Regions from separate parts of the Pseudomonas sp. Z2-11 genome, predicted to be linked through region 1. Evidence: riboswitches for the same ligand, from Rfam matches in the RefSeq annotation. Region 1 holds a riboswitch; each other region holds the start of a gene.
What was found. A riboswitch is a leader RNA that binds a small molecule or an ion and turns the genes downstream of it on or off. The one in region 1 is predicted to bind cobalamin.

Region 1 (10,101 bases):
CCAGGAATCAACCTGCCGTTGATGCTCGACCAGCGGCTGATCGGCGTGCTCGGTATCACTGGCGAGCCCGCGCAATTGCGCACCTACGCCGAGCTGGTGCGCATGACCGCCGAAATGCTGCTCGCCCAGCGCAACCAGCAGGCCGAGCAGCAATGGCGGCGCCAACGTTGCGATGATTTGCTGGCGCTGCTGCTGGGTGATGCCGGGGATTCGCCACGGTTGCTCGACGAAGCCCTGCAGATGGGCCTCAAGCCGCAGCTGTCGCGGGTGCCGTACCTGTTTGAATTGGGCCAGGAGCATGGGCCCGGGCAAACGGTCGAGGCGCTGAGTGCGTGGCTGATGTCGCGCTACCCGGACAGCTGGTGCCTGACCTCATCCAAATCTTCTTTGCTCTGGTGCCGGCCGGTCACGGCTTCGGTGGAGAACGAGCGCTTGCTCGGCAAGCTCGACGGGCTGGGCTGGAACATCCTCAGGGTGGCGGTGGGCGGTCAGGCCGAGGGTCTGACCGGCCTGCGCCGTTGCTACCGGCGTGTGGCGGACCTGCTCGCTTACGGCCGTGATGTCCTGCCGCAGTCGCGCCTGTTGATCCTCAATCGTTATCGCCTGCCGGTGCTGCTCTGGCGCCATCGCAGCGACGATGCGCTGGACGAGTTGCTGACACCGCTGCGCAAGGTGATCGCCAAGGACAACAACGGACAACTCCTGGCCACCCTGCGCAGCTGGTGCGAACACGACGGCCAGAGCCAGGCCTGCGCCGACGCGCTGGGCATCCACCGCAACAGCCTGCGCTATCGCATGGAACGCATCGCCGAGCTCAGCGGCGTGGACCCGCTGCGGCTGGATGGGATGCTGGCGTTGTATCTAGGCGTCCAACTGTTGCCCCATGATCAAAATTATCCGGCGTGATCCCTTCGCGAGCAGGCTCGCTCCCACATTGGATCTGCTGTGATCCCATATCCAGTAGAAATACTTGTGGGAGCGAGCCTGCTCGCGAAGAGGCCAGCAATGCCGAACCGCCATTTTTGTGAAATTGACCAATAATGCCCAAGGAGTTTTGTGCGGCGGACCGGCGTCAGGGCTGCGGTCAGCTGGCAGCATGCTGTGCATCGGAACCGGAGAACAAAAATGAAAATAATCATCGCCCCCGACTCGTTCAAGGACAGTCTCAGCGCCCAGGGCGTGGCGGACGCGATTGCCCAAGGGTTGGCCGAGGTCTGGCCGGATGCGCAGTTGATCAAATGCCCGATGGCCGACGGCGGGGAAGGGACGGTGGAGTCGGTGCTGGCGGCGTGCAACGGCCAATGGCGTCGCGCCCTGGTTCGCGGGCCCTTGAGCGCCGCTGTCGAGGCCCGCTGGGGCTGGCTGCCCGACAGCGGCACCGCGATCATCGAGATGGCTGAGGCCAGCGGCCTGCAACTGGTGCCGCCGGGACAGCGCGACGCGTGCTCCAGCAGCACCTTCGGCACCGGCGAACTGATTCGCGCCGCCCTCGATGAGGGTGCCCGTCGCGTGATCCTGGCGATCGGCGGCAGTGCCACCAACGACGGCGGTGCCGGGGCGATGCAGGCTCTGGGCGTGGCGCTGCTGGACGCACAGGGCCAATCGCTGCCGCCCGGCGGCCTGGCCCTGGGGAAACTGGCGCGCATTGACCTGAGCGAGTTGGACCCGCGCCTGGCCGGGGTGCGTTTCGAGATCGCCGCCGACGTCGATAACCCCTTGTGCGGGCCCCATGGCGCTTCAGCGGTGTTCGGCCCGCAGAAGGGCGCTTCTGCCGAGCAGGCGCAGCAACTGGATCGCGCGCTGGGGCATTTCGCCGAGCACTGCGCCCAGGCGTTGCACCGGGACGTGCGCGACGAACCGGGCAGTGGCGCCGCCGGAGGCCTGGGATTCGCGGCCAAGGCCTTTCTCCAGGCCCGGTTTCGCACCGGCGTGGAAGTCGTTGCGCAATTGACCGGCCTGGCCGAGGCGATCAACGGGGCCGATCTGGTCATCACCGGCGAAGGCCGTTTCGATGCGCAGACCCTGCGCGGCAAGACGCCTTTTGGCGTGGCCCGCATTGCCCGACACCAAGGTGTACCGGTAGTGGTCATTGCCGGCACGTTGGGGGAGGGTTACCAGGCGCTGTATGAGCATGGCATCGATGCCGCCTTTGCCCTGGCGAACGGGCCGATGACACTTCAACAGGCCTGCACCGATGCGCCACGCCTGTTGGCCGAGCGCGCGCGGGACATCGCCCGGCTCTGGCGCGTGGCGGCCCGCTAGATCGGCCGTGCCGGTGCCGACGATGAGGCACCGGCCCCGGAGTTTGCCTCAAGGACATTGACCCGCCCGCGCACCCTGCGTAGCCTTGCGCCTTCGAGGTTCTTTGGCGTACGCCGAAGCTAAGAAGGGAACGCGGTCCAAGCCGCGGCTGCCCCCGCAACTGTGAACGGTGCTGTTTCTGCAAGGCCACTGTGCATGCCCTTTTTCAACGGGCGCACGGGAAGGCGCAGCAAATTGTCGGTCCAGGCTTTGTATGAAGCGTGGACCGGCCCGCCGTCAGCCAGGAGACCTGCCTCGACAACAGATTCTCACTACAACCGGGCGGGGTGATCCGGTGGCGAAATCTTCCGCGCGCGTCTGTGCCAGCGGTTGTCGTCCCGTTTGCCCGCCACCTTGCCAAAGGGCATCCGATGAAAACACTGGCCAAACTCCCCGTCACCATCGTCACCGGTTTCCTCGGCTCGGGTAAGACCACCTTGCTGCGGCACATGCTCGACAACGCCCAGGGCCGGCGCATCGCGGTGATCGTCAACGAATTCGGCGAGCTCGGTATCGACGGTGAGATTCTCAAGCAGTGCTCCATCGGTTGCACCGAAGAAGAAGCCAACGGCCGGGTCTACGAATTGGCCAACGGTTGCCTGTGCTGCACCGTGCAGGAAGAGTTTTTTCCGGTGATGCGCGAACTGGTGGCCCGTCGCGGCGACCTCGACCACATCCTCATCGAAACCTCTGGCCTGGCCCTGCCCAAGCCCTTGGTCCAGGCCTTCCAGTGGCCGGAAATCCGCAGCGCCTGCACGGTCGATGCGGTGATTACCGTGGTCGACAGCCCGGCCGTGGCCGCCGGTACTTTTGCCGCGTTCCCCGACCAGGTCGATGCCCAGCGCAAACTGGACCCGAACCTGGATCACGAATCGCCGCTGCACGAGCTGTTCGCCGATCAACTGGCGAGCGCCGACCTGGTGATCCTCAACAAGGCCGACCTGATCAGCCCTGAAGACCTGGCAAAAGTCCGCCTGGAAGTCGCCGAAGAATTGCCGCCAGCGGTCAAGGTCATCGAAGCCAGCAGCGGTCGCCTGCCGCTGGACGTGCTGATCGGCCTGGGCGCCGGCTCCGAAGAGCACATCGACAGTCGCCACAGCCACCACGATCACCACCATGACGGTGATGATGACGACCACGATCATGACGCCTTCGACTCGATCTCCCTCGAACTGCCCCAGGCCGATGAAAGCCTGCTGCTGGACGCGCTGACGCAACTGGTGATCCAGCATGACGTGCTGCGGGTCAAGGGTTTCGCGGCGATCCCGAACAAGCCGATGCGCTTGTTGATTCAGGGCGTCGGCACGCGCTTCGACAAGCACTTCGACCGCCAGTGGGGCGCCGACGAAGCGCGGGTGACGCGGCTGGTGCTGATCGGCCAGGCGCTGGATGCCGGGCTGCTTGAAGCGCAGCTGCGCGCCGCCCTCAGCGTCTAAGCCATGCACCTGCTCAGGACCCAGCCCGGCGGTTTTGTGTCGGATGACAACATCGCCGACCTCGGACAAACCCCCGCCGAGCTGGTGATCCTGTGCAGCGGCGATTCCAGCCTGGCGCTGCTGGCCGAAGCGGCGGGGCAGTTGCCGGACGACTACCCGCAGTTTCGCCTCGCCAACCCGATGCAGGTGCAGAACCACGCCTCGGTGGACCTGTATGTCGACGACGTACTGCGCCACGCCAAGGTCATCCTGTTGTCGCTGCACGGTGGCATCGGCTATTGGCGCTACGGCATCGAGCGCCTGATGGAACTGGCCGCGCGCGGCGTGAAGCTGATCCTGGTGCCGGGGGATGATCGCCCCGACCCGGAGCTCAGCGACCTGAGCAACGTAGCGTTCGAGGATCGCGACCGGCTCTGGCAGTTCTTGCGCCAGGGCGGATTGGCCAATGCCCTGAACCTTTTCAATCACCTCGGCAGCCAATGGTTTGCGCGCGATTATCCGTGGGCCGAACCGGAGCCCTTGCCGCGCACAGCGATCTACCACCCCGAACAAACCCACGCGACCCTCGATCATTGGCAAACCGACTGGCGCGCCGACGAACCGGTGGCGGCGGTGTTGTTCTATCGTTCACACCTGCAAGCGGCGAACACTGCTTTCATCGACGTATTCTGCCAGCGCCTGCAAGCGGCGGGGCTCAATCCGCTGCCAATTGCCGTGGCCAGCCTCAAGGAGCCAGGTTGTCTGGCACAGGTGGAAGATTGGTTGGACGAGGCAGCGGCGGGGGTGATTCTAAACACCACCGGCTTCGCCCAATCCAGCCCTGAAGCACCGCATCTGCGGCCGTTTCGCCGCGACATCCCGGTGATCCAGGCGATCTGCGCGCAGGACAATGAGCCCGGCTGGCGTGCCAGCGAACAAGGCCTGGGGCCACGCGACCTGGCGATGCACATCGCCCTGCCGGAACTGGATGGACGGATCATCAGCCGGCCCATCAGTTTCAAGGACCTGGCCTGGCGCAGCGAGCGCAGCCAGAGCGATGTGGTCTGCTACCGGGCGGTGCCCGAGCGCATGGATTTCGTTGCCGAGCTGGCCCGGCGCTGGACGGCGCTGGCGCGTCTGCCCAACCGCGAAAAGCGCGTGGCGCTGATTCTCGCCAACTACCCGACTCGTGATGGGCGCATCGGCAACGGTGTCGGCCTGGACACGCCGGCGGCGGCGCTGAATATCCTCCGCGCCCTGCAGGCCGAGGGCTATCCGCTGTCGGCCGAGCTGCCGGCCAGCGGCACCGCGTTGATCCAGCAATTGCTCGGCGGCGTCAGCAACGATCTCGACAGCCTGGATTTGCGACCGTGTCATCAAAGCCTGGCCCTGGACGCCTATCAAGCCATGTTCGACGCGCTACCCGAGGCCAATCGCGACGCGGTATTGGCCCGTTGGGGCGCGCCCGAGCAGGACCCCATGTTCCGCCAAGGTCGGCTGATGGTCGCCGGCTTGCGCCTGGGCCTGACGTTTATCGGCATCCAGCCGGCGCGCGGTTATCAAGTCGACCCGAGCGCGGTGTACCACGACCCGGACCTGGTGCCGCCCCACGGTTACCTGGCGTTCTACTTCTGGTTGCGCCACACCTACGGCGCCCATGCAGTGATTCACGTCGGTAAGCACGGCAATCTCGAATGGCTGCCGGGCAAGGGCGTCGGGCTCTCGGAAAATTGCTGGCCGGACGCGCTGCTCGGACCGCTGCCGAACATCTACCCGTTCATCGTCAATGACCCGGGCGAGGGCGCCCAGGCCAAGCGACGCACCCAGGCGGTAATCATCGATCACTTGATGCCGCCGCTGACCCGGGCCGAAACCTACGGGCCGCTGCGCAACCTCGAACTGCTCGCGGACGAATACTACGAGGCGCAACTGCTCGACCCGCGCCGCGCCCGGGAGCTGCAACGGGATATTCTCAGCCTGGTGCGCGAGACCCACATCGACCGCGAACTGCAACTCGACGCCGCTCTCGACAGCGACGCCGACGCGGCGATCTGGCTGCCACGCCTGGACACCTACCTGTGCGACCTGAAGGAGTCGCAGATTCGCGACGGCCTGCATATCTTCGGCGAGTCGCCTGGCGGACGGTTGCGTATCGACACCTTGCTGGCGTTGCTGCGTATTCCCCGTGGCGACGGCAAGGGTGCGCAGTCGAGCCTGTTGCGGGCCTTGGCGAAGGCGTTCGGGCTGGGGTTCGATCCGCTCGATTGTGCCTTGGCCGAGCCTTGGACCGGGACGCGACCCGAGGCCCTGGGCGAGGTCAGCGCCGAGCCTTGGCGCAGCGTCGGCGACACCCGCGAGCGCCTGGAGCTGTTCGCCGCGCGGTTGATCGAACAGGCCCTGGAAGGTCCGGTCAAGCAGCTCGACGCGCCGGGCTGGGACGCGGTGGGCTGCATCATCGAACACCTGCGCTGCGTCGTCGCGCCGCGTCTCGACGCCTGTGGCCCGGCGGAAATGCGCGGCTTGCTTGATGCCCTGGGTGGACGCTTCGTGCCGGCCGGCCCCAGCGGTGCGCCGAGTCGTGGACGCCTGGATGTGCTGCCGACCGGACGCAATTTTTTCTCCGTCGACGTGCGCAACCTGCCCACCACCACGGCGTGGCGCATCGGCTTCCAATCGGCCAACCTGATCCTCGAACGGCACTTGCAGGACCACGGCGATCACCTGCGCCAGCTCGGTCTGTCGGTGTGGGGCACCGCGACCATGCGCACCGGTGGTGATGACATTGCCCAGGCCATGGCGCTGATGGGCGTGCGCCCGGTGTGGGCCACGGGCAGCCAGCGCGTCGACGATTTCGAAATCCTGCCGTTGAGCCTGCTGGACCGGCCCCGGGTCGATGTGACGCTGCGGGTCTCGGGGTTCTTCCGGGACGCCTTCGCCAACCTGATCCGCCTGTTCGATGCGGCGGTGCAGGCCGTTGCGGCCCTCGATGAGCCGGACGACATGAACCCGCTGGCGGCGAAGGTCCGCAGCGAGCGCGAAGCCTTGCGGCAAGCCGGACTGCCGTTGGAAGACGCGACACGCCAGGCCGGCTGGCGGATCTTCGGCGCCAAGCCCGGCGCCTATGGCGCGGGCGTGCAGGGCGCTGTTGACGGACGTCTCTGGCAGAGCCGCGAGGACCTGGCCGAGGTGTACCTCAACTGGGGCGGCTACGCCTACGGCGCCGTTGATGAAGGCACCGCCGCGCGGGCTCAGTTCAGCCGGCGCCTGAGTCAGGTGCAAGCGGTGTTGCAGAACCAGGACAACCGCGAGCACGACCTGCTCGATTCCAACGATTACTACCAGTTCCAGGGCGGCATGCTCGCCGCCGTCGAAACCCTGAGTGGCCAAGCCGCTGCCAGTTACCACGGCGATCACAGCCAGCCGGACTTGCCGAAAATCCGCACCCTGAAGGAAGAACTCAACCGGGTCATCCGCTCCCGCGCGGCCAATCCGAAGTGGATCGACGGCGTCAAGCGCCACGGTTACAAGGGCGCGTTCGAACTGGCGGCGACGGTGGACAACCTGTTTGCCTTCGACGCTACCACGCAGTTGATCGATGATCACCAGTACGCCTTGCTGGCCGATGCCTACCTGCTCGATCCGGATACCCGGGACTTCGTCCGCCAGCACAACCCCGACGCCCTGCGGGACATGACCGAGCGAATGCTCGAAGCCCAGCAGCGGGGGATGTGGCAGGAACCGGGCGACTATCGCGAGGCGCTGGAGAATCTGTTGCTGGATATCGAAGAAGATGACTGATTTGCCGATGACTGCCGGGCTTTTGTGGCGAGGGAGCTTGCTCCCGCTCGGCTGCGCAGCAGTCGTCATCCGTCATCCAGAAAAACGCCGAGACCTCAGGTTGTTGGGGCTGCTGCGCAGCCCAGCGGGAGCAAGCTCCCTCGCCACGGGGACGTTTTTACATCCATGAGACATTCAACATGACCGACACCGCCCATTTTCCCCTCTCCGCCGTGGTCGGCGCCGATGCGCTGAAACTGGCCCTGTGCCTGGCGGCGATCGATCCGAAGATCGGCGGTGTGCTGATCGAAGGTCCACGGGGGATGGCCAAGTCCACGCTGGCCCGGGGCCTGGCGGATCTGCTGGCAAGCGGTCAGTTCGTGACCTTGCCACTGGGCGCCACCGAAGAGCGGCTGGTGGGCACTCTCGACCTGAATGCCGCACTTGGGGAAGGGCGCGCGCAATTTTCCCCCGGCGTGCTGGCCAAGGCCGACGGTGGCGTGCTGTATGTCGATGAGGTGAACCTGTTGCCGGATCACCTGGTGGATCTGCTGTTGGACGTCGCCGCCAGCGGCACCAACCTGATCGAGCGCGACGGCATTTCCCACCGGCATCCGGCGCGTTTCGTGCTGATCGGCACCATGAACCCGGAGGAGGGCGAACTGCGTCCGCAATTGCTCGATCGTTTCGGCCTGAACGTGGCGCTTGACGGACACACGGCACCTGCCGAGCGCGGGCAGATCATTCGGCGGCGGCTGGATTTCGACAGCGATCCGGCGGCGTTCTGCGCCGAGTGGGAAACCGCCCAACGACAGTTGCGTGAACGCTGCCAACAGGCGCGCGCGCGGTTGGCCGGGATCCCATTGGATGACACGGCGCTGGAGCAGATTACCGAGCGTTGCTTCGCCGCTGGGGTCGATGGCTTGCGCGCCGATCTTGTCTGGTTGCGGGCCGCCCGCGCTCATGCTGCCTGGCGTGGCGCGGACACCATCGCGGCCGAAGACATCGACGCCGTCGCCGAGTTTGCCTTGCGCCATCGGCGCCGCGACCCTGCGACCCAGGCGCCCGCGCCGTCCCAGGCACCGCCGCCGCGCCCGAATGAAGCGAGCGAGTCCGGCGAAGGCCAGGGCCAATGGGGTGACCTGCCGGCCCGCGCGCTGCCGACCGGTGCCCGGCGTGACGTGCCGAGCTGGCCAAAAAAGCCCTAGGCATTCGCCCCCGGTCGCCCGTGGGGGCGAATGCCAGACCCCGCCCGGGACGGCTCGACCAGGGCCGCCAAGGCCACGGCAAAGCGGCCGCCAGCGGCGCGGTGGATTGGCCGGGCACGTTGCTCAAGGGACATCCACGCCTGCTGGCCGATTTGCGTTTCAAATGGCGGCAGCGTTCCGCCCATGAGCTGTGGCTGGTGATCGTCGATGCGTCGGCCTCGACCCGTCGCCATCGCGCCTTGAGTGACGGCAAGGGCCTGCTGGCCCAACTGTTCGATGACGCCTACCGACAACGTGCACGGTTGGCGCTGTTGACGGCCAGCGGCGTCGCCCCGACGTGGCAAGTGCAGGGGCTCAAGGCCTCCACTGGCCTGGGCGCTTGGCTCTACGCGCTGGGCGCCGGCGGCGGCACGCCGTTGCTGGCGGCGCTGGACGAGGCACAGCGCTGGCTCATGATTCGGCGCAAGCGCTACCCGGCGGAGCAGCAGCGGGTGTTGCTGATGACCGATGGACGAGTCAAGGACGGGCTGGGCGTGCCGCCTCTCGAATGCCCGTGCCTGCTGATCGACATCGAGCGCGGGCCGATTCGCCTGGGCCGGGCGCGGCAACTGGCGGAGCAGTTGGGCGCTGAGTATCGGCATATCGATGAAGCGCACTGACTGAACTTTGCGGTGTAACGGCAGGCCCCTTCGCGAGCAGGCTCGCTCCCACAGGGTGACGGGGCTTGCACTGGTTATGTGTCCACAGCGAAACCAATGTGGGAGCGAGCCTGCTCGCGAAGGCATCACCTCGGTCCCGGACCTCTATGTTCAATCTGCATCACTGCTCTATGCTCAGGCAGTCTCCACAGGAGTGAACCATGCGCGTACTGGTCACCAACGCGAAGGACGATTTCCGGGTCAAGGCCTATGCCGGCACCAACGGCGTGTTGCTCGCCATGGACCTGGCCGAGCCCCGGCGCAAAGGGCTGCTGGGTTTTGCCATCGAGAAACAGCAGGGCGCCAAGCCCTGGCTGTTCCTGTTCAACAGCCTGACGTTCCCCGACAAGGCCCACACCTTTCCCCAGTTCCATGCCACGCCCAGCGACAAGGCGCCCTTGCAGAAATTTCGCTGGGCCGATTACGCCGTCAACCCTGGCGTGACGATTCATTACCGCGTGCACCTGGCCTACGGCAGCGCCGATGCGCCGCAACTGGGCGAATCCCTCGAAGTGAGCGTGACCAGCGATGACGGCCAGCCGGCCAACCAGCGGGTCATCTTCAATCGCGCGGTGGCCGCCAGCCAGGCGTTCCAGCGCAAGTTTCCCGAACTGGACGCACTCATTGACGCCAACAAGAACCTGTCCATCGACGACTGGCCCGACGCGCCGCGGCGCTGGCTGGAAAACGGCTTGCTGGGAC
Region 2 (10,101 bases), 1.6 Mb from region 1:
GATGTACTCGGCCAGGACGTTCAGGTCGATATCGTCCAGCACCCGTGCGCCGGTGAAAGTCGGCTTGACCGGCTGGTAGCTGCTCCAGTCGAACTGCGGCTTCTTCGCCACGGCCGCCGGGTAGCTCAGGCGCTCGGTGCGGGCGCTGCGGCTGGAGGTGCGCTCGCGCACGTCTATGTAGTCCAGGCGGGTCTTCTCGACGAACGCCGGCTTGAGCTCCTTGGACAGCAACTGCGTCGCCACGCCCACGGCGCGGGAGGCGTCGGTGACGTAGATCACTGCATCATTGCTGTACTTGGGCTCGATCTTCACGGCGGTGTGGGCCTTGGAGGTCGTGGCGCCACCGATCATCAGCGGCAGGTGGAAGTCCTGGCGCTGCATCTCCCGCGCCACATGCACCATTTCATCCAGGGACGGTGTGATCAGGCCAGACAGGCCGATGATGTCGCACTTCTCATCTTTGGCCACCTGAAGGATTTTCTCCGCCGGCACCATCACGCCGAGGTCGACCACGTCGTAGCCGTTGCACCCCAGCACCACGCCGACGATGTTCTTGCCGATGTCGTGGACGTCGCCCTTGACCGTGGCCATCAGGATCTTGCCCTTGGCCTCTGGCTTGTCGCCTTTTTCCGCTTCGATGAACGGAATCAGGTGCGCCACGGCCTGCTTCATCACGCGGGCGGACTTGACGACCTGGGGCAGGAACATCTTGCCGGCGCCAAACAGGTCGCCGACGATGTTCATGCCGGCCATCAGCGGGCCTTCGATCACTTCGATCGGGCGGGCGAAGGACAGGCGCGATTCCTCGGTGTCCTCGACGATGTGGGTGGTGATGCCCTTGACCAGCGCGTGCTCCAGGCGCTTGTTCACTTCCCAGCCGCGCCATTCTTCGGTTTCCGCTTCCTTGACACTGCCGTCGCCCTTGTACTTGTCGGCGATCGCGAGGAGGGCGTCGGTGCCTTCGGGTGTACGGTTGAGGATCACGTCTTCCACCGCGTCGCGCAGTTCCACCGGGATCTGGTCGTAGATCTCCAGTTGGCCGGCGTTGACGATGCCCATGGTCAGGCCCGCGCGGATCGCATGCAGCAGGAACACCGAGTGGATCGCCTCGCGCACCGGGTTGTTGCCACGGAACGAGAACGACACGTTGGACACGCCACCGGAGGTCAGCGCGTAGGGCAGTTCATCGCGGATGTAGGCGCAGGCGTTGATGAAGTCCACGGCATAGTTGTTGTGCTCTTCGATACCGGTGGCGACGGCGAAGATGTTCGGGTCGAAGATGATGTCTTCCGGCGGGAAGCCGACTTCATTGACCAAGATGTCGTAGGAGCGCTTGCAGATTTCCTTCTTGCGCGCCTCGGTGTCGGCCTGGCCGGCTTCGTCGAAGGCCATCACCACCACGGCGGCGCCGTAGCGCTTGCACAGCTTGGCGTGATGGATGAACTGCTCGACGCCTTCCTTCATGCTGATGGAGTTGACGATGCCCTTGCCCTGGATGCACTTGAGGCCAGCTTCGATGACTTCCCACTTGGAGGAGTCGATCATGATCGGCACGCGGGAAATATCCGGTTCGCCGGCGATCAGATTGAGGAAGGTCACCATGGCCTTCTTCGAATCGAGCATGCCCTCGTCCATGTTGATGTCGATCACCTGGGCGCCGGCCTCGACCTGTTGCAGCGCCACTTCCAGGGCTTCGGTGTAGTTGTCTTCGCGGATCAGCCGGGCGAATTTGGCGGAGCCGGTGATGTTGGTCCGCTCGCCGACGTTGACGAACAGCGAGTTGCGATCGATGGTGAACGGTTCCAGGCCCGACAGGCGGCACGCCCGGGGAATCTCGGGAATCTGCCGTGGAGCATAGCCAGCGACGGCCTTGGCGATAGCTTCGATGTGCGCCGGGGTGGTGCCGCAGCAACCGCCGACGATATTGAGGAAGCCGCTCTGGGCAAATTCTTCAATGACCTTGGCGGTGTCCACCGGCAGCTCGTCGTATTCGCCGAATTCGTTGGGCAGGCCGGCGTTGGGGTGAGCCGATACATGGGTGCTGGCCTTGTTTGACAGTTCTTCCAGGTACGGGCGCAGTTCGCTGGCGCCGAGGGCGCAGTTCAGGCCGACGGAGATCGGCTTGGCGTGGGCCACCGAGTTCCAGAAGGCTTCGGTGGTCTGGCCGGAGAGGGTGCGGCCGGAGGCGTCGGTGATGGTGCCGGAAATCATGATCGGCAACTCGATGCCCAGCTCTTCATAGACGCCTTGCACGGCGAAGATCGCGGCCTTGGCATTGAGCGTGTCGAAAATGGTCTCGATCAGGATCAGGTCGGCGCCGCCTTCGATCAGGCCCTTGGTGGCTTCGGTGTAGTTCTCCACCAGCTCGTCGAAGGTCACGTTGCGGTAGCCGGGGTTGTTCACATCCGGCGACAGCGAGCAGGTGCGGCTGGTCGGGCCGAGCACGCCAGCGACGAAGCGCGGCTTGTCCGGGGTTTCGAGGGTCTTGGCGTCCGCCACCTTGCGGGCCAGGCGCGCGCCTTCCAGGTTCAGCTCGTAGGCCAGGCCCTGCATGCCGTAGTCGGCCTGGGACACCTGGGTGGCGTTGAAGGTGTTGGTTTCGAGGATGTCGGCGCCGGCATCCAGGTAGGCCTTTTCGATAGCGCCAATCACGTCGGGGCGGGTCAGCACGAGCAGATCGTTGTTGCCTTTGACGTCGCTCGGCCAGTCGGCGAAGCGTTTGCCACGGTAGTCCTGCTCTTCCAGCTTGTAGCTCTGGATCATCGTGCCCATGCCGCCGTCGAGGATCAGGATGCGTTCCTTGAGGGCCTGCTGGAGAAGATAAAGGCGAGCGCTGCGATCAGACATAGGACTACCTGGAAAAAAGACCATTACGAAGGCCGGAATGATAGCAAACCTGTGCAGGATTTGATCACGCGGGGCTTTTGCATGAATTTCGCTCATGTTTTCGAGCGGTGCCGGCCCGATCCATTACCGGCTCTGGCCGGTGCAGGGGGGATCGTGAACAAGACCTACATCACCTACGGCTTGAGCGCAGCGAAGATGGCGCGGATCAAGCGCGACCTCGCCCGGCAGTTGCTGCTTCGCGCCCTTGCGCGGTCGGCTGCTTTCCTGACAAAAATACTGGGACTTTGTCCGGCGCGATGATTGGCGTAAACTGCCGGCAAGCCTGCGAGGAGTTTCCATGACCGCCATTACCATTACCGATGCCGCCCACGATTACCTGGCCGACCTGCTGTCCAAGCAGAACACCCCGGGTATCGGGATCCGCATCTTCATCACCCAGCCCGGCACCCAGTACGCAGAGACGTGCATTGCCTACTGCAAGCCGGGAGAAGAAAAACCCGAAGACACCGCGCTGGGGCTCAAGAGCTTCACCGCGTACATCGACTCGTTCAGCGAAGCTTTCCTGGACGATGCGGTGGTCGACTACGCCACCGACCGCATGGGCGGCCAGCTGACCATCAAGGCGCCGAACGCCAAGGTACCGATGGTCAACGCCGACAGTCCGGTCAACGAGCGCATCAACTATTACCTGCAAACCGAGATCAACCCGGGGCTGGCCAGCCACGGCGGCCAGGTGTCGCTGATCGACGTGGTGGAAGACGGCATCGCCGTGCTCCAGTTCGGCGGCGGTTGCCAGGGCTGCGGCCAGGCTGACGTGACCCTGAAGGAAGGCATCGAGCGCACCTTGCTCGAGCGCATCCCGGAACTCAAGGGCGTGCGCGACGTGACCGACCACACGCAGAAAGAAAACGCCTACTACTGATAGGTGCTAGCTGCGTGCAGAACACTGTGGCGAGGGAGCTTGCTCCCGCTCGATTGCGTAGCAATCGCAAGGCAACCCGCGCGCCTTCCGTGATTGACGCGTGAGTCGCCAGGGGACCGCTACGCGGTCCAGCGGGAGCAAGCTCCCTCGCCACAAAAGCTTCTGCGACCAGCATGCCATCTTAGAGGCGCCGCCGATCCCTGTGGGAGCGAGCTTGCTCGCGATAGCGGTGGGTCAGCTTGCGTTGATGTTGAGTGTGCCATGGTCATCGCGAGCAAGCTCGCTCCCACAGGATCCGGGTCAGGGTCACGATTCCGGCGGGCACCACCAGTCGCGTGGGAGCGAGCCTGCTCGCGAAGGGGCCGGCACATTCGACATCGTTGCCGGCTGATCCACCGCTTTCGCGAGCAGGCTCGCTCCCACCTCGCTCCATATCGACGAGTCAGGGCCTGTACAGATGCGCATGCCCGGCGCGATACAGCGATGATTCGCTGAACACATCATTGCCCAACACACGCCCCACCAGTATCAGCGCCGTACGTCGAAAGCCCTTGGCTTGGACCTTCCCGGCGATATCCTCCAGCGTACCCACCACCCAATCCTGATCCGGCCAAGTGGCCCGGTGAATCACCGCGATCGGACAATCCTCGCCGTAGTGGGGCAGCAGTTCGGCGACTATTTTTTCCAGGTGATTGACGCCCAGGTGAATTGCCATGGTTGCGCCATGCTGCGCCAGGCTGGCGAGTTCTTCCCCGGCGGGCATCGCGGTCTTGTCCGCGTAGCGGGTCAGGATCACGCTCTGGGACACGTCCGGTAGCGTCAGCTCGGCGCCGAGCAGGGCCGCGCAGGCTGAGGTGGCGGTGACGCCCGGAACGATTTCGAAAGGGATGTCCAGCTCCCGCAGGCAGCGGATCTGCTCGCCGATGGCGCCATACAGACTTGGATCGCCGGAGTGCACCCGGGCCACGTCCTGGCCGTTCAGATGCGCGATCCTGATCAGTTCGACGATCTGTTCCAGGTGCAGCTCTGCGCTGTTGACCACCTGTTCGGCGCTGTGGCCTTCAAGCACGGCCGCCGGCACCAGGGAGCCGGCGTAGATGATCACCGGGCAACGGTGGATCAGGCGCTGGCCTTTCACGGTGATCAGTTCCGGGTCGCCGGGGCCGGCACCGATGAAGTAAACGGTCATGACCGGTTCCTGTAGAAAAGGGCCTTGCATGAGCATCGCTCATGATTCCGGCGGCGATTATCGAGGGTTACGAAGCTGCCGCCAATGCCAGAGTGGCTTGCGCACTTTTCTGGCGGGTAATCAGCAGTCTCGCGGGCGAATCGCCCAGTTGATCGGCCAGGGCAAGGGCGACGCTTTCGGCGACGCCGTGGCAGCCCGTACGCTCGAAGGCGACCCGGGAACGCTGGCTGAGCTGGGTTTGATAACCCGCCAACTGCTCGGCAGTGAAGCAGGTCAGTGGCAGCGCCAATTGCTCGGCCAGCTCCAGCAGGCCCGGTTCGTCGTGCTTGAGATCGATACTGGCCAAGGCCTGTACATTATCGAGCGCAATGCCATGGGCCAGCAGCGTCTGCTCAAGCAATGCCCGCAATGCACTGGCCGGGCAACCGCGTTGGCAGCCCAGGCCGACCACCAGGATCGGCCCGCTATTCATGCGTCGTGACGAGCCTGGGCGCCACGGCGAAACAGCCAGGCGCTGATCAGGCCCAGGGCGAGCCAGAACGTGACATTGGTCAGTTGCGCGGCGACCTTGAACTGGCTTTCCAGCGCCTCGGGGGCCAGCATCGAATGGACTTCAGGCTGCGGCGCGCCGATGACGTGAGGCACCAGCAACGTCGCAACACCCAGCAGCTTCAGCAGCCACTGCCGGCCGAAGGCAATCAGGGCTATGCCGACCGCCGTGGACGCCGCCGTGCCGATCCACCACATCTGCCGCTGGGCCAGCTCAGCCGCCGCCGTGCCAGGCAGCTCCGGTGGCAGGCCAAGCGTTGGCGCGAGGACGAAGGTGACGTAGCCGGCCAGTCCCCAAAGCAAGCCCTGGGACGTACGCGTCGGCTCGCGCAAGGTGTACAGGCCCGCCAGCATCAGGGCGAAACCCACCGCGACCACCAGGTTGCCGCCCGTGGTGGCGAGCAGGCGTTGCCAGCCGTCTTGCGGTTCCCAGGCTTCGTCGTCATGGCTGTGGGCAGCGCCCGAGGCATGTTCATGGATTTCGCTGGCGGGGGCCTTTTCGTAGGTTTCGGCTTGCTGAATCAGCGGCGCGACCCACAGGCTTTGTAGAAGAGTCAACAGCAGGGCGGCCAGCAGCCCGCTGAAACCGGCAGTCCGAGCGATACGCTTGATCATGTCGTCAGGTCTCAGTGGCACGGGAACGCGGCGCTATGCCGGGTGTCGTGGGCCGCGTTGTGCACCGCTTCGATGTGGGAGAAACCGGCGAAGTAGACCAGGCCCGCACCGAGGATCGAGGCGAGGACAGCCGCGCTCAGGCGCTGGCTCAGGGTGACAGTGCTGCTGGTAGTACGGGCGGTGCTGCTGATGGTCGACATGGCGCTTCCCTCGGATTTGTCGGCGGGGAAGCGAGCGCAATGAAAATCCGGGCGAGGGCTCGCCAGAATTCGAACAGCGCCCGCCCACCGCGGGTTTGTTGAGCTTGAGTCATGGGCCGGTCTCCGGGCTCGCGAGGGGCTGGGCCGAAGCCTTGCCTGCAAGCGTCACCTTCCCATGCCAAGGCACAGTGGATTCGACGCTTCGCTCGCTTACCGTTGCGGGGGCAGCACCGGACTGACGTGGCCTTGGAGTAAAGCACACGATTCACCGGTTTCCCGTTTCACCCTGTGAAGGGCACCCGTAACTAGGCCGACAGGAGACCATGGGCGAGGCCGGGGCGTCAATCGCGGCTTCGCGCCGCTGACATCACGGAATATTTTCCATCTCCCCCTGCAAAAGCCTCAAGTCGGGCCGATAACGAGGCAGGCGTACCCACAATTATCCCAAACAATACGCCGGCGGCATGGACGCTCGACCACCATCCGAGGTCTTCCCATGTCCCTACGCAGCTTGAATATCGCCCCCAGAGCCTTTCTCGGCTTCACTGTCATCGCACTGCTTGTCGTCGTCCTCGGCGTGTTCGCCGCCAATCGCATGTCGGTCATTCGCCAGGCCTCGGTGGACATGGAACAGACCCAGGTGCCCAGCGTCAGCCATCTGGCCAGTGTGATGGAAAGCGTCCTGCGCATGCGCATCCTCTCGTTTCGCATATTGGTGAACCGTGACCCGGCCAGCCTGAAAGAGGCCGACGGGCGCATCGGTGTGCTGGTGGAAAAACTGCACAAGGCCAATAACAGCTATGCGGCGCTGCCGGCCACCCCGCAAGAGGCCGAGCTGTACAAGACTTTTTCCGCGACGCTTGCAAAGTATCTCGAGGCCCAGCAGGAAATGCTCCAGCTGTCGCGTCAGGACAAGATTGATCAGCTGCGCGCCCATATCAATACACGGATCAAGGAAGGCACCGACCTGATGGGCGAACAGCTCAACAAACTCATCGAGTTCAACGTGACCAGCGCCAGCGAAGCATCGGCCAAGGCTGGCGACTATTACACCAGCGCCATCACCGGCATCATCGTCGTCTCGGTCATCGCCGCGCTGGCGACCGTGTTGCTGGCCTTGCTCCTGACCCGCAGCATCGTCACGCCGCTGAACCGAGCGCTCGAAGCAGCCCGGACCATTGCCAGCGGCAATCTGGTCACCGTCATCGTCGACGACGGCAAGGACGAACCTGCGCGATTGCTCCAGGCCTTGGGCGCCATGCAGGGCAGCCTGCGCCAGACCATCGAGCAGATTGCCGGTTCCGCCACCCAGCTGGGCGCCGCCGCTGAAGAGTTGAGTGCCGTCACCCAGGAGTCTTCCCGTGGCTTGCAACGGCAGCACAGCGAAATCGAGCAGGCGGCCACTGCCGTCAATGAGATGACCGCCGCGGTCGAGGAGGTTGCCCGCAACGCGGTGTCCACTTCCGAAGCCTCGAACCAGTCCACCCAGGCGGCCCGGGAAGGGCGCACGCGAGTGGTGGAGACCGTCGATGCGATCCAGACTATGACCCACGACGTACAAGCCACCGCCGCGATGATCGAGGGCCTGGCAGTCCAGGGCCGCGACATCGGCAAGGTGCTGGACGTGATCCGCGCCATCGCCGAACAGACCAACCTGCTGGCCCTCAACGCGGCCATCGAGGCCGCCAGGGCCGGGGAGGCCGGACGTGGTTTCGCGGTGGTGGCCGACGAAGTCCGTGCCTTGGCCCATCGCACCGCGCAATCGACCCAGGAGATCGAAAAAATGGTCGCCGGCATCCAGAACGGCACCGGCCAGGCCGTGCAGTCGATGCAGCAAAGCAACCAGCGCACCCAAAGCACCCTGGAGCTGGCCCGTGGCGCCGGTGTGGCGCTGGAACAGATCACCCAGTCGATCCACCAGATCAACGAGCGCAACCTGGTGATTGCCAGCGCATCCGAAGAGCAGGCCCAGGTCTCCCGCGAAGTGGACCGCAACCTGATGAACATCCGTGATCTGGCGACCCAATCGGCCAGCGGCGCGCAACAGACCAGCGACGCCACTCACGAACTGTCGCGCCTGGCGGTGGGTTTGAATGCGACGGTGGCGCGCTTCGTTATTTGAGATAGGGTTGAAGCTGGATACCGCGCGAACAGGAGCAATGCATGCGCTTTTCAGCCTTGACCCAACGCATCACCGGCGACGGCGCCGCCGCCTGGCAGATCCATGACCGGGCGCTGGCCATGCGCGAACAGGGCAGGGAGGTGCTGTTGCTGTCGGTGGGCGATCCGGATTTCGACACGCCACCGGCCATTGTCGAGGCCGCCGTCGCCAGCCTGCGGGCGGGGGATACGCATTATTCGGATACCCGTGGCCTGCATGCCTTGCGCGCCAGCATCGCCCGGCACCACCAGCAACGTTGCGGCCAAGCGGTGGGCGCCGGGCACGTTACGGTGCTGCCCGGCGCCCAGTGTGCGGTCTTCGCGGTCGCGCAGTGCCTGCTCGACCCCGGCGACGAGGTGATTGTCGCCGAACCGATGTACGTCACTTACGAAGCGGTCTTTGGCGCCTGCGGGGCGAAAGTGGTCCCGGTGGCGGTGCGTCCGGAAAACGCTTTTCGGGTAGAGCCGGCCGACGTGGCCCGGCTGATCACGCCGCGTACCCGCGCGATGCTGCTCAACAGCCCCAACAATCCCTCCGGCGCCAGCCTGCCGCTGGCCACCTGGCAAGCGTTGGCGCAACTGTGCATCGAGCATGACCTGTGGCTGATCAGCGATGAGGTCTACAGCGACTTGCTCTATGACGGCGAACATATCAGCCCGGCCAGCCTGCCGGGCATGGCCGAGCGCACCGCCACCCTCAACAGCCTGTCCAAATCCCACGCCATGACGGGCTGGCGCATCGGCTGGGCCATCGGCCCCGAGTCCCTTGCCGCGCATCTGGCCAACCTGTCGCTGTGCATGCTGTTCGGCCTGCCGGACTTCGTCCAGCGCGCCGCCCAGGTTGCCCTTGAGCGGGATCTGCCTGAAGTGGCGCGGATGCGCGAGGAATATCGCCAGCGCCGTAACCTGGTGTGCGCGGCGCTGGAGGGGCGTGCGGGCCTCAGGCCAGTACGGCCCGATGGCGGGATGTTCGTGATGGTCGACGTGCGCCAGACGGGTCTCGCCGCCCAGGCATTTGCCGAGCGCCTGCTGGACGGCTATGGCGTATCGGTGCTGGCGGGCGAGGCGTTCGGGCCGAGTGCGGCGGGGCATATCCGGATCGGCCTGGTGGTCGACCAAGTGCAATTGGCGGATGCGTGCCGGCGGATCGTCGAGTGTGCGGCGGTCTTGCTGCAGGTCGATTGGTGAAGTTTTGTAGAAGCTGTGTGAAATTGTGTAAGGGTTTTGCTCGACCACGGGCGCCGGCGTATATCCTTGGTGGCTTGAGATTTCTTGCGCCTGTAGGACCGCCATCGCGAGCAAGCTCGCTCCCACACGGTTTTTGCTGCGTACCGAAACCCTGTGGGAGCGAGCCTGCTCGCGATGAGTCCCGCCCAGGCGCCACCGTATTTTCTGGACCACCCCATGCCCAACATCCTCCTCGTCGAAGACGACGCCGCCCTTTGCGAACTGATCTCCAGCTACCTGGAGCGCAACGGCTATCAGGTCAGCGTCCTCAACCGTGGCGATCACGTCCGTGAGCGGGCACGGGCCAATCCGCCGGACCTGGTGATCCTCGACCTGATGCTGCCGGGCCTGGATGGCTTGCAGGTCTGCCGTCTGCTGCGCGCCGATTCGGC
Region 3 (10,101 bases), 2.3 Mb from region 1:
CGCCAGCGGTTCCTCCACCAACGCCCAATCGGCCGGGCGCCGGGCGCGATGCTGGGCGACACGCTGGTTCATCTCGCCGTCCAGGGGTTGGCTGGTGGCGATGTAGGTCACCGGCAAGCCGGTGCCTGCCGCGAGTTTTTCAGCCAGGCGACTCTTGCCGGAGCGGGCGCCGCCGAGGATCAGTTGCAGCATGGGTCGTTCTCTTTCAAATAGGCGGTGTCGGTGCTGGCCCCTTCGCGAGCAGGCTCGCTCCCACAGGGATTATGTACACCGCAAGGCCCATGTGGGAGCGAGCCTGCTCGCGAAGGGGCCTTCTCAACCACCTCAAATCCCACAGAGTTCACGCAACACCCCGGTATCCAGATGCCGCTCCACCAGATCCGCCAACCGCTCGATATCCCGCTCGCGCAACCCGTGATAATCCACCGCCTGCACGTCCTGCATGCCCGCCCAGCGCAGCAACGCGCTGCTCGCCGCTGGCGTTTCAAACAGCCCATGCAGATAGGTGCCGAAAATCTGTCCGTCGAGGCTTCGGGCGCCGTCGCAACGGCCGCCGTCCAACGTCACCGCAGGGTTTTCCAGGGCCGGGCCAGTGGTCACACCCGCATGAATCTCGTAGCCGCTGACCTCGGCATCCTCCAGGGCCAACCGCCCGCGTACGTTGCGCAACTGCTTCTCATGCTCCAGCGTCGTCTCGAAGTCCAGCAGGCCCAGCCCGGCACTCGAACCGGCCGCGCCTTCCAGCCCGAGCGGATCGTGAACCTGGCGGCCAAGCATCTGCAAACCACCGCAGATGCCCAGCAACTTGCCGCCGTAGCGCAGGTGCCGATTGATTGCCGTCTCCCAGCCGTTGGCGCGCAGGTAGGCCAGGTCGCTGCGCACGCTTTTCGAACCGGGCAGGATGATCAGGTCGGCCGGCGGGATGGTCTGGCCGGGGCCGATGAATTGCAGGTCGACCTGCGGGTGCAGGCGCAGCGGATCGAAATCGGTATGGTTGCTGATGCGCGGCAGCACCGGCACCACAACCTTGAGTACCTGTTCGGCCTTGTCGGCCTGACGCTGATCGAGACCGTCCTCGGCTTCCAGGTGCAGGTCCAGCACATAGGGCAATACGCCAATCACCGGTTTGCCGGTGCGCGCTTCGAGCCAATCCAGGCCGGGTTGCAGCAACGCCAGGTCGCCACGAAAACGGTTGATGATGAAACCTTTTACCCGGGCCTGTTCGCTGGGCGAAAGCAACTCAAGGGTGCCGACCAGGTGGGCGAATACGCCGCCGCGATTGATGTCGGCGATCAGCAGCACCGGGCAATCGACGGCCTCGGCAAAGCCCATGTTGGCGATGTCGCCGGCACGCAGGTTGATCTCCGCCGGCGACCCCGCGCCCTCGACCATGACCACCGGATACGCCGCGCGCAAACGCTCATGGGAAGCCAGCACCGCTTGCATCGCGATGGCCTTGTAATCGTGATACGCCACGGCGTTCATGCTGGTCACGGCGCGGCCATGGATGATGACCTGGGCACCGGTGTCGCTGTTGGGCTTGAGCAGCACCGGGTTCATGTCGGTATGCGGTTCGAGGCCACAGGCCTGGGCCTGGACCGCCTGGGCCCGGCCGATTTCGCCGCCATCGGCGGTCACCGCGCTATTGAGCGCCATGTTCTGCGGCTTGAATGGCACCACGCTCACGCCCTGGCGCCTGACCCAGCGGCACAGCGCCGTGACCAGCGTGCTTTTGCCGGCATCGGAGGTGGTGCCCTGCACCATCAAGGTGGTCATTGAATGTCCTTGGCGTAGGCCTCGAAAGCCTGTTCGAGACGCAGGAATTCTGCGTCATTGGCCGGCAGCCCGAAGCGCAGACTGTTGGTGTTGATGAACAGCCGCAGGAGAATGCCGCGATGGGCCATGAATTCATAAAGGGCCCGGGCGTGCTCGGTAACCAGCCACTGGAACAACCCGCAACCGCCATCAGGCTTGAAACCGTAATGCTCGAGCAGCAGCGCCAGGCGCTCGCTGGTTTCTTCGCAACGCTGGCGCTGGCGGGCGTGGGCCTCGGTATCCAACAGGCACGCCTGGCCCAATATCCGCGTCGGCCCGCTGACGGCCCACGGCCCGACCTGTTCGGCGAGCAGCTTAAGCAAGCGTCGCTCGGCCAGGACGAACCCGAGGCGAACCCCGGCCAGGCCGAAAAACTTGCCGAACGAGCGCAGCACGATCAATCCGACCTGATGGGCGTAGGCGGCAAGGCTCAGGTGCGGCGTGATATCCATGAACGCTTCGTCCACCACCAGCCAGCCACCCCGCTGGGCCAGCCGCGCATGCCAATCCAGCAGGCGTTCGGGGTCCAGGCTCAGGCCGGTGGGATTGTTCGGGTTGACCACCACTAGTACGTCGAGGCTGTCGAGGAAGAAATCCACTTCCGCTTCCAGCACTTCGCGCACGATGTAGCCGCTGCGGCGCCAGGCTTCGGCGTGTTCGGCGTAACAGGGCGACAGGACCCCGACCTTGCCCGCTCGGCGCAGGCGCGGCAGCAGTTGGATGGCCATTTGCGAACCGGCCACCGGCAGCACATGCGTCGCTTCGTAATAGTCGCAAGCGGCCTGTTCCAGACCATCGTCGGTCTCGGGCAGGCGCGCCCAGGCGCGCATTGGAATCGCCGGGATCTCGAACGGCCAGGGCGCGAGGCCACTGGACAGGTCGAGCCAGTCAGCCTCGGCAATCCCGTATTGCCGGGCGGCGTTGCGCAGTCGTCCACCATGCTCAAGCATAAAACTCGGCTCCGAGGCAGAGAATCAGCAGCCATAACCATACGCCGCGTTGCACCAATTGCCAGCCTCGGTCAATCGAATCGGCACTCGCCGGCACGCCCTCGCCCAATGGCGGGCGTTGATGCAGTTCGCCGTGATACACCGCCGCGCCCCCCAGCTCCACACCCAGCGCGCCGGCACCGGCGGCCATCACCGGCCCGGCATTCGGGCTGTCCCAGGTCGGCCCCTGGCTGCGCCAGCATTTGAGTGCCAGGCGGGTCTTGCCGAGCACGGCGTAGGTCAACGCCACCAGGCGCGCGGGAATGTAGTTGAGCAGGTCGTCGATTTTCGCCGCCGCCCAGCCGAAACGCTCGAAGCGCTCGTTGCGATAGCCCCACATGGCGTCGAGGGTATTGCTCAACCGGTACAACACCACGCCAGGCGCGCCGGCCACGGCGAACCAGAACAGCGCGGCGAACACCGCGTCGCTGCCGTTTTCCAGGACCGACTCGGTGGCGGCGCGGGCGACGGCGGTTTCGTCCAGCTCGGCGGTTTCGCGACTGACCAGGTAACCGACGCGCCGGCGCGCCTCGTCCAGCTCACCGCTGCGCAGCGCCCGGGCCACCGGCTCGACATGCTCGCCGAGACTGCGCAGGCCGAGGGCGCAATACAGCGCCAGAATCTCCACCAGCCAGCCAATCATCGGTGCCCAGGACAGGGCCGTGGCGAGCAAGGTCAGCGGCACCACGGCGATCACCCACGCCGTCACTCCATGGCTGCGCCAGCCACGCCCGCCGGAGTTGAAACGTTGTTCGATGCGATCGGCAAAGCCGCCGAACGCCACCAGCGGATGCCAACGCCGGGGCTCACCCAGCAGCGCATCCAGCGCCACCGCGGCGGCACTGAGCAACGCTACGCTCATGGGCGCACTCCCCAGTGGTTTTCATACAGCAATTCAGTGAGCGGACGCGGTTGCGCCCAGCCTTCCAGGGCCAGCATCGGCGCTGGGTAGAAGCCTTTGACCGGCCCCAGGCACAGGACCGCCAACGGCTTGGCCCCGGCGGGCAGGCCCAGCAGGTCAGCCAGGGCCTGAGGCTCGAACAGCGACACCCAGCCCATCCCCAGCCCTTCGACGCGGGCCGCCAGCCACAGGTTCTGGATGGCGCAGGACAGCGAGGCCAGGTCCATTTCCGGCAAGGTCCGGCGACCGAATATGTGCCGCTCGCGGTCGTCCATCAACGCCGCCACGAGCACCTCGGCACAATCGCTGATGCCTTCGACCTTGAGCTGCATGAATTCATCGCTGCGCTCGCCCAAGGCTTCGGCGGTGCGGATGCGTTCCTCTTCCACCAGTCGCTGGATCTGCCCACGCAAGGCTCGGTCGCTGATACGGATGAAGCGCCACGGTTGCATCAGCCCGACGCTGGGCGCCTGGTGCGCGGCTTCCAGCAGACGGCGCAGCAACGCCGGCTCGACGGCGCCACCGCTGAAGTGGCGCATGTCGCGGCGTTCGGCGATGGCGCGATAGACGGCTTCGCGTTCGGCTGAAGAGAAAGCGTTGTCAGTCATGACGGCTTCGCGAGCAGGCTCGCTCCCACAGGGTTCAGGTGATCAAATGTGGGAGCGAGCCTACTCGCGAAGACGCCCCCAGGATCGGGCGCAAGCAACGCGGCAATCGCCCCGGGATTGGACGGAAAGTAAAAATGCACATAGGAAGCCGTCATCCGCCCCAGGCGGAAAACCGCCTCAGCCCCTCGCCCACCGTTCGGGCTGTGCCCACGGGCGATCGGCTCAAGTTCAGTGCTGGTCAAGGAGTGATGATAGGTATGCCCGCGCAGGGTGCCTTCCGGCAGCTCGACTGATTGCAACGCCAAGGCCGCAAGGCGCTTTTGCATCTGCGCTTCACCGCTCAACAGGCCGAGCAGCTCGGCGCGATTGCCCTCGACGTCGGTCAATGAATCGAGCAGGTAGAGCATGCCACCGCATTCGGCGAGCAGCGGTTTGCCGGCTGCGTGGTGGGCACGGATCGCCGTCAGCATCGGCACGTTCCGCGCCAGTGCAACGTGGTGCAGCTCCGGGTAACCGCCAGGCAGATACAGGCTGTCCGCCTCGGGCAGTTCGATGTCATGAATAGGGGAAAAGAAGGCCAGTTGCGCGCCCATGGCCCGCAGCAGGTCGAGGCTGGCGCCATAGGTGAAGGCAAACGCTTCGTCACGGGCGACGGCGATGCGCACACCGTCGAGCCACGGCTCAACGGTCGTCAGTTCGGGCGCGGCGAACTCGACCTGGGGCGGCAACGCCACTTCACAACTGCTGGCCAGTGCTTCGGCCGCTGCGTCGAGGCGAACGTCCAGGTCATTCAGTTCGCTGGCCTGGACCAGTCCGAGATGGCGGCTCGGCAACTCGATGCCGGTTTCCCGCGAGAGCGCGCCGTACCAGCGCAGGCCTTCGGTCAGGCTGCCTTCGAGCAATTGCGCGTGGCGCAGGGTGCCGACCCGGTTGGCCAGTACGCCAGCGAACGGCAAGTCCGGCTGATAACGGGCCAGGCCCAGGGCCAGGGCGCCGAACGTCTGGGCCATGGCGGTGCCGTCGATCACGGCCAGCACCGGCACGCCGAAGTGGCGCGCCAGGTCAGCGCTGGACGGGGTGCCGTCGAACAGCCCCATCACGCCTTCGATCAGGATCAGGTCCGCTTCGGCGGCGGCTTCCCACAACAGTCGGCGACTTTCCTGCTCGCCGACCATCCACATGTCCAGTTGATAGACCGGTGCGCCACTGGCGCGCTCAAGGATCATCGGATCAAGGAAATCAGGTCCGCATTTGAACACACGCACCTTGCGCCCCTGGTTGCGATGCAACCGTGCCAGTGCCGCAGTGACGGTGGTCTTGCCCTGGCCGGAAGCCGGCGCGGCAATCAACACCGCCGGACAGTGGCGGCTGGTCATCGAAGCATCATTCACAGTTCGACGCCTTTCTGCGCCTTGATGCCGGCCTGGAAGGCATGTTTGATCATGCCCATTTCGGTCACGGTATCGGCCAGCTCGATCATTTCCGGCTTGGCACCCCGGCCGGTAACCACCACGTGTTGCATCGGCGGACGGGCCTGCAGATCGCTCAACACCTGATCGAGATCGAGATAACCGTGCTTGAGAGCGATGTTCAGCTCATCAAGCACCACCAGGCCAATCGATGGATCGCCGAGCAGTTGCCGCGATACCGCCCAGGCCGCTTCGGCGGCGGCGATGTCGCGCTGACGATCCTGGGTTTCCCAAGTGAAGCCTTCGCCCATGACGTGAAAGCGCACCTGCTCCGGGAAGCGTCGGAAAAACAGCTCCTCGCCGGTGCTGTTGCGCCCTTTGATGAACTGCACCACGCCGCACTGCATGCCGTGGCCCATGGCACGGGCGAGCATGCCGAACGCCGAACTGCTCTTGCCCTTGCCGTTGCCGGTCAGCACCAGCAGCAGGCCACACTCGTTCGGTGAATTGGCGATGCGCTCGTCAATCACGGCTTTCTTGCGCAGCATGCGCGCCAGGTGGCGTTCGTCGCGATCGGGCGTATCGGTCATGAGGGGAGCTCTCCGTTGGGACTGGATAACGGCGGGCGGGCAGAAAAAAGGACGGCAGCGAGCCTGGCATCGCCCACCGTGATGCCGTTGGATGAATCAGGCCGGTCTCCGGGCTCATGAGCGGCGTGATGCCTGGCTGCGCGCCTTCCCATGTCTTGCGACACAGTGGCCTAGGCACAGCGTTGACTCATTTACCGTTGCGGGGGCAGCGCCGGGTTCGCGTTCGCTCACCGGCTTCCCTGTTTCACTCTGTCGGCCGCGACCGCGCCACAGAGCACCTGAAACAAGCCGCGAAGGTTAGAGGGTTGGGGATTGAGCGTCAATTAAAGCCGCCACCTGTATCCGCTCGTTGGCTGGCCCTGATCAATAAACTGACAGCGATCTTGTGTGAAGCTGCGGCAAGTGATATCAAATAGACACTACGACCCGATATCACAAGAACAAGAGGGCAAACGCATGCAAGGCATGATCATCAGCAATCCGAAGCTGGAGTTTCTACGCCCGGTGCTGGAACGCTGGTTCGACTGTATCGATCGCTACAACGCCGTGCGCGGCGATAACGACACCCCCTACTGGCATGATCAAAAAGCCAACCTCGGGTTGCTGTCTGCCGCTGCCTGGATGGCTGAGATGGTCACGCTGCAGAACGCAGCGACGCGCAAGCAGAACGAAGAAGGCGAACGCAACGTCAGCGCCGACCTGTTCATTGCCAGCGCCGATGAGCGCGCCTTTATCCAGGCCACCCAGCGCTGGCCGAAGGTCAACAACCTGAACCTGACCCAACCCTTGCTCGAAGCCGCCAGCGACGCCAAGCGCATCAGCTACGCCAGCGACCTGAAACTGGGCTGCCTGTTCGTTGCCCCGCAAAAAGCCCAGCAAAGCGCCACGCCAGAAGAGTTGCAGGACATGATCGACGACCTGCAGAAGGAGAACACCTGCGCCGTGGCCTGGTACTTCCCCTACGCCTATCGCAAATTGCGCAACGAGGCGGGCCAGTATCATCCGGGCATTGCGCTGCTGCTGAAACAGGCGCACGGCTGATTCATGGATCTGTGGGAAAACATGTGGGAGCGAGCCTGCTCGCGAAGACGGTGCAACAGTCGACATCGATGTTGCCGGATGTAGCGCTTTCGCGAGCAGGCTCGCTCCCACAAAGGAATCTGTTTGCCTGACTGTTGTTACCCACCGTTGAACCATCCCACGTCTACGCTCCTCTATGAGTAACCACATGCACTCATAGGGAAGCCCGCATGCTCAAGCCACCTCATCTGTTAATCATTGCCCTGGCTACGGGGCTTGTCGCGTGTGGCGAGTCTTCCACATTGCAGGTTTCCGACGGCACCGGCCCGTCGCCGAAACTGCCCGAGCCGAACAAGACTTTGATTCCCACGGTGAATATCGCCGAAGCGGTCGGCTGGCCGGACGGCGCCAAGCCAACCCCGGCCCAAGGCCTGCAAGTAGTCGCGTTTGCCGAAGGGCTGGATCATCCGCGTTGGCTTTACGTACTGCCCAATGGCGATGTGCTGGTGGCCGAAACCAACGCCCCGCCCAAGCCCGACGATACCCAGGGCATTCGTGGCTGGGTCATGAAAAAAGTCATGGGCCGGGCCGGTGCCGGCGTGCCCAGCCCCAACCGCATCACCCTGCTGCGAGACGCCAATCACGATGGCGTCGCCGAGACCCGGACGATTTTCCTGGAGAACCTCAATTCGCCGTTCGGCATGACCCTCGTCGGCAATGACCTGTATGTGGCCGACACCGACCGGTTGATCCGCTTCCCATACAAGGAAGGCGACACACAGATCAAGGCACAGCCAACCAAGGTGGTCGACTTGCCGGGTGGCACTTTGAACCACCACTGGACCAAAAACGTCATCGCCAGCCGGGACGGCAGCAAGCTGTATGTGACCACCGGTTCGAACAGCAACGTTGGCGAGAACGGCATGGAAGCGGAAGAAGGCCGGGCGGCGATCTGGGAAGTCGACCGGGCCACAGGCACCCATCGCATCTTCGCCGCGGGCCTGCGCAATCCCAATGGCCTGGCGTGGGAGCCACGCAGCGGTGCGTTGTGGACGGCGGTCAACGAACGGGACGAGATCGGCAGCGACCTGGTGCCGGACTACATCACGTCGGTCAGGGATGGCGGCTTCTATGGCTGGCCTTACAGTTATTACGGGCAGAACATCGACGTCCGGGTCGAGCCGCAAAACCCCGAGCTGGTGGCCAAGGCCATCGCCCCCGACTATGCGGTGGGCCCGCACACCGCCTCCCTGGGGCTGAGCTTCGCCGAGGGCAGCAAATTGCCCGCGCCGTTCACCGAAGGGGCTTTCATCGGGCAACACGGTTCCTGGAACCGCAAGCCCCACAGTGGCTACAAAGTGATTTTTGTTCCGTTCAGCGGCGGCAAACCGGTCGGCCAACCGGTGGATGTGTTGACCGGTTTCCTCAATGCAGACGAAAAAGCCCAGGGCCGGCCGGTGGGCGTGGTGGTCGACAAGCAAGGCGGGTTGTTGGTGGCGGATGATGTGGGGAACAAGATCTGGCGGGTGTCAAAAAACTAAAGCTGAAAACCCGTGGCGAGGGAGCTTGCTCCCGCTCGGTTGCGTAGCGACCGCTAAAAGCTTGGGGCTGCTGCGCAGCCCAGCGGGAGCAAGCTCCCTCGCCACAAGAGCCTACCCGGCAGAAATCAGGGATTACGCGCCAGGTGCTCCGGCTGTAGTACGCGCTTGGCGCCCAGGTAGGCTTTCTGCCAATAGGCCTTGGACAGACTGTCGAGCTTGACCGTCCCGCCCGTGGCCGGCGCATGGACGAAACGCCCCTCCCCGACATAGATTCCGGCATGGCTGACCTGGGAGCCGCCATTGGTGGCGAAGAACACCAGATCGCCGCTCTGCAACGCATCCTTGCCGACTTCCGGCGCGCGCATGCTGATCATTTCGCGCGTGGAGCGTGGCAGCGAGATGCCGGCGGCGTCACGGTACACATAGCCGATCAAGCCACTGCAATCAAAACCTGAATCCGGCGTGTTGCCGCCCCAGCGATAAGGCGTGCCAACCAGGCCCAACGCCCGGAACAGCACGTCTTCGGCGGCGGGAGAAAAAGTCTGGGAAGGTGCGAACACCACCGGAGCCCGCACTGGCGCGGGCGGCGGGGTGCGACTGGCGCACGCGCTGAGCAGTGCAGCAAGAAACATGAGAGCGAGGCGGGCCGACGTCGACATAGGCACAACAATCCTGATCTGGATGCGGCTATTTCTGCCGTGGAGATGGAAACAAGTCCGCCCGCGTAGTACGCAGGCGGATTGCCATCAATCAATGATCATGGATTCTAGCGGCTATGGGCCAAACTTCAAGTAAGACTTTAAGTTTGCCCTACAAACTGTGCGTTTACTTGCGAGCCGTCACTACAGTCGGTGCCATGGCGAGGGCACGCTTGGCTTCGATGAAGGTCTTGCTCCAGTAGCTGTCGCCCAGGCTGTCGATTCGCACCCCACCGCTGCGGCGGCTGCTGGAGTGGATGAACTGGTTGTCGCCCAGGTAGATACCGGCGTGGCTGACGCGACCGCGACGACCGTTGGTGCTGAAGAACAGCAGGTCACCGGGTTCGAGCTGGTTGCGAGCGACCAGCGGGGCCTTCACGTTGATCATCTCACGCGTGGAACGCGGCAGGGTCATGCCCGCTTCTTCGCGAAACAGGTAGCCGATGAAGCCGCTGCAGTCGAAGCCGGCTTCGGAGGTCCCGCCAAAACGATAACGTGTGCCGATCAACGACATGCCGCGCTCCAGGATG

Region 2: linked by a shared signal. The riboswitch ahead of M1E16_RS17225 (CbtB domain-containing protein) and the one ahead of cobW (cobalamin biosynthesis protein CobW) in region 1 are both predicted to bind cobalamin.
Region 3: linked by a shared signal. The riboswitch ahead of cobO (cob(I)yrinic acid a,c-diamide adenosyltransferase) and the one ahead of cobW (cobalamin biosynthesis protein CobW) in region 1 are both predicted to bind cobalamin.

The regions. Positions count from the first base shown of each region.
Region 1 is NZ_CP096395.1:2,331,528-2,341,628, forward strand. It holds gene M1E16_RS10570 (sugar diacid recognition domain-containing protein) at 1-906, shown strand, start outside; gene M1E16_RS10575 (glycerate kinase) at 1,126-2,262, shown strand; cobalamin riboswitch at 2,342-2,573, shown strand; gene cobW (cobalamin biosynthesis protein CobW) at 2,673-3,737, shown strand; gene cobN (cobaltochelatase subunit CobN) at 3,741-7,514, shown strand; gene M1E16_RS10590 (ATP-binding protein) at 7,694-8,701, shown strand; gene M1E16_RS10595 (vWA domain-containing protein) at 8,722-9,360, shown strand; gene M1E16_RS10600 (phospholipase D-like domain-containing protein) at 9,561-10,101, shown strand, end outside.
Region 2 is NZ_CP096395.1:3,900,475-3,910,575, reverse strand. It holds gene metH (methionine synthase) at 1-2,847, opposite strand, end outside; gene M1E16_RS17250 (hypothetical protein) at 3,001-3,147, shown strand; gene nfuA (Fe-S biogenesis protein NfuA) at 3,185-3,769, shown strand; gene cobM (precorrin-4 C(11)-methyltransferase) at 4,212-4,958, opposite strand; gene M1E16_RS17235 (cobalamin biosynthesis protein) at 5,026-5,430, opposite strand; gene M1E16_RS17230 (CbtA family protein) at 5,427-6,122, opposite strand; gene M1E16_RS17225 (CbtB domain-containing protein) at 6,134-6,322, opposite strand; cobalamin riboswitch at 6,420-6,640, opposite strand; partial or broken gene M1E16_RS17220 (MCP four helix bundle domain-containing protein) at 6,819-7,541, shown strand; gene M1E16_RS17215 (methyl-accepting chemotaxis protein) at 7,581-8,444, shown strand; gene M1E16_RS17210 (pyridoxal phosphate-dependent aminotransferase) at 8,486-9,670, shown strand; gene M1E16_RS17205 (response regulator transcription factor) at 9,887-10,101, shown strand, end outside.
Region 3 is NZ_CP096395.1:4,630,172-4,640,272, forward strand. It holds gene cobU (bifunctional adenosylcobinamide kinase/adenosylcobinamide-phosphate guanylyltransferase) at 1-192, opposite strand, end outside; gene M1E16_RS20430 (cobyric acid synthase) at 325-1,776, opposite strand; gene cobD (threonine-phosphate decarboxylase CobD) at 1,773-2,765, opposite strand; gene cbiB (adenosylcobinamide-phosphate synthase CbiB) at 2,758-3,666, opposite strand; gene bluB (5,6-dimethylbenzimidazole synthase) at 3,663-4,313, opposite strand; gene M1E16_RS20450 (cobyrinate a,c-diamide synthase) at 4,310-5,689, opposite strand; gene cobO (cob(I)yrinic acid a,c-diamide adenosyltransferase) at 5,701-6,312, opposite strand; cobalamin riboswitch at 6,395-6,609, opposite strand; gene M1E16_RS20460 (hypothetical protein) at 6,769-7,353, shown strand; gene M1E16_RS20465 (PQQ-dependent sugar dehydrogenase) at 7,563-8,873, shown strand; gene M1E16_RS20470 (C40 family peptidase) at 8,999-9,532, opposite strand; gene M1E16_RS20475 (C40 family peptidase) at 9,699-10,101, opposite strand, start outside.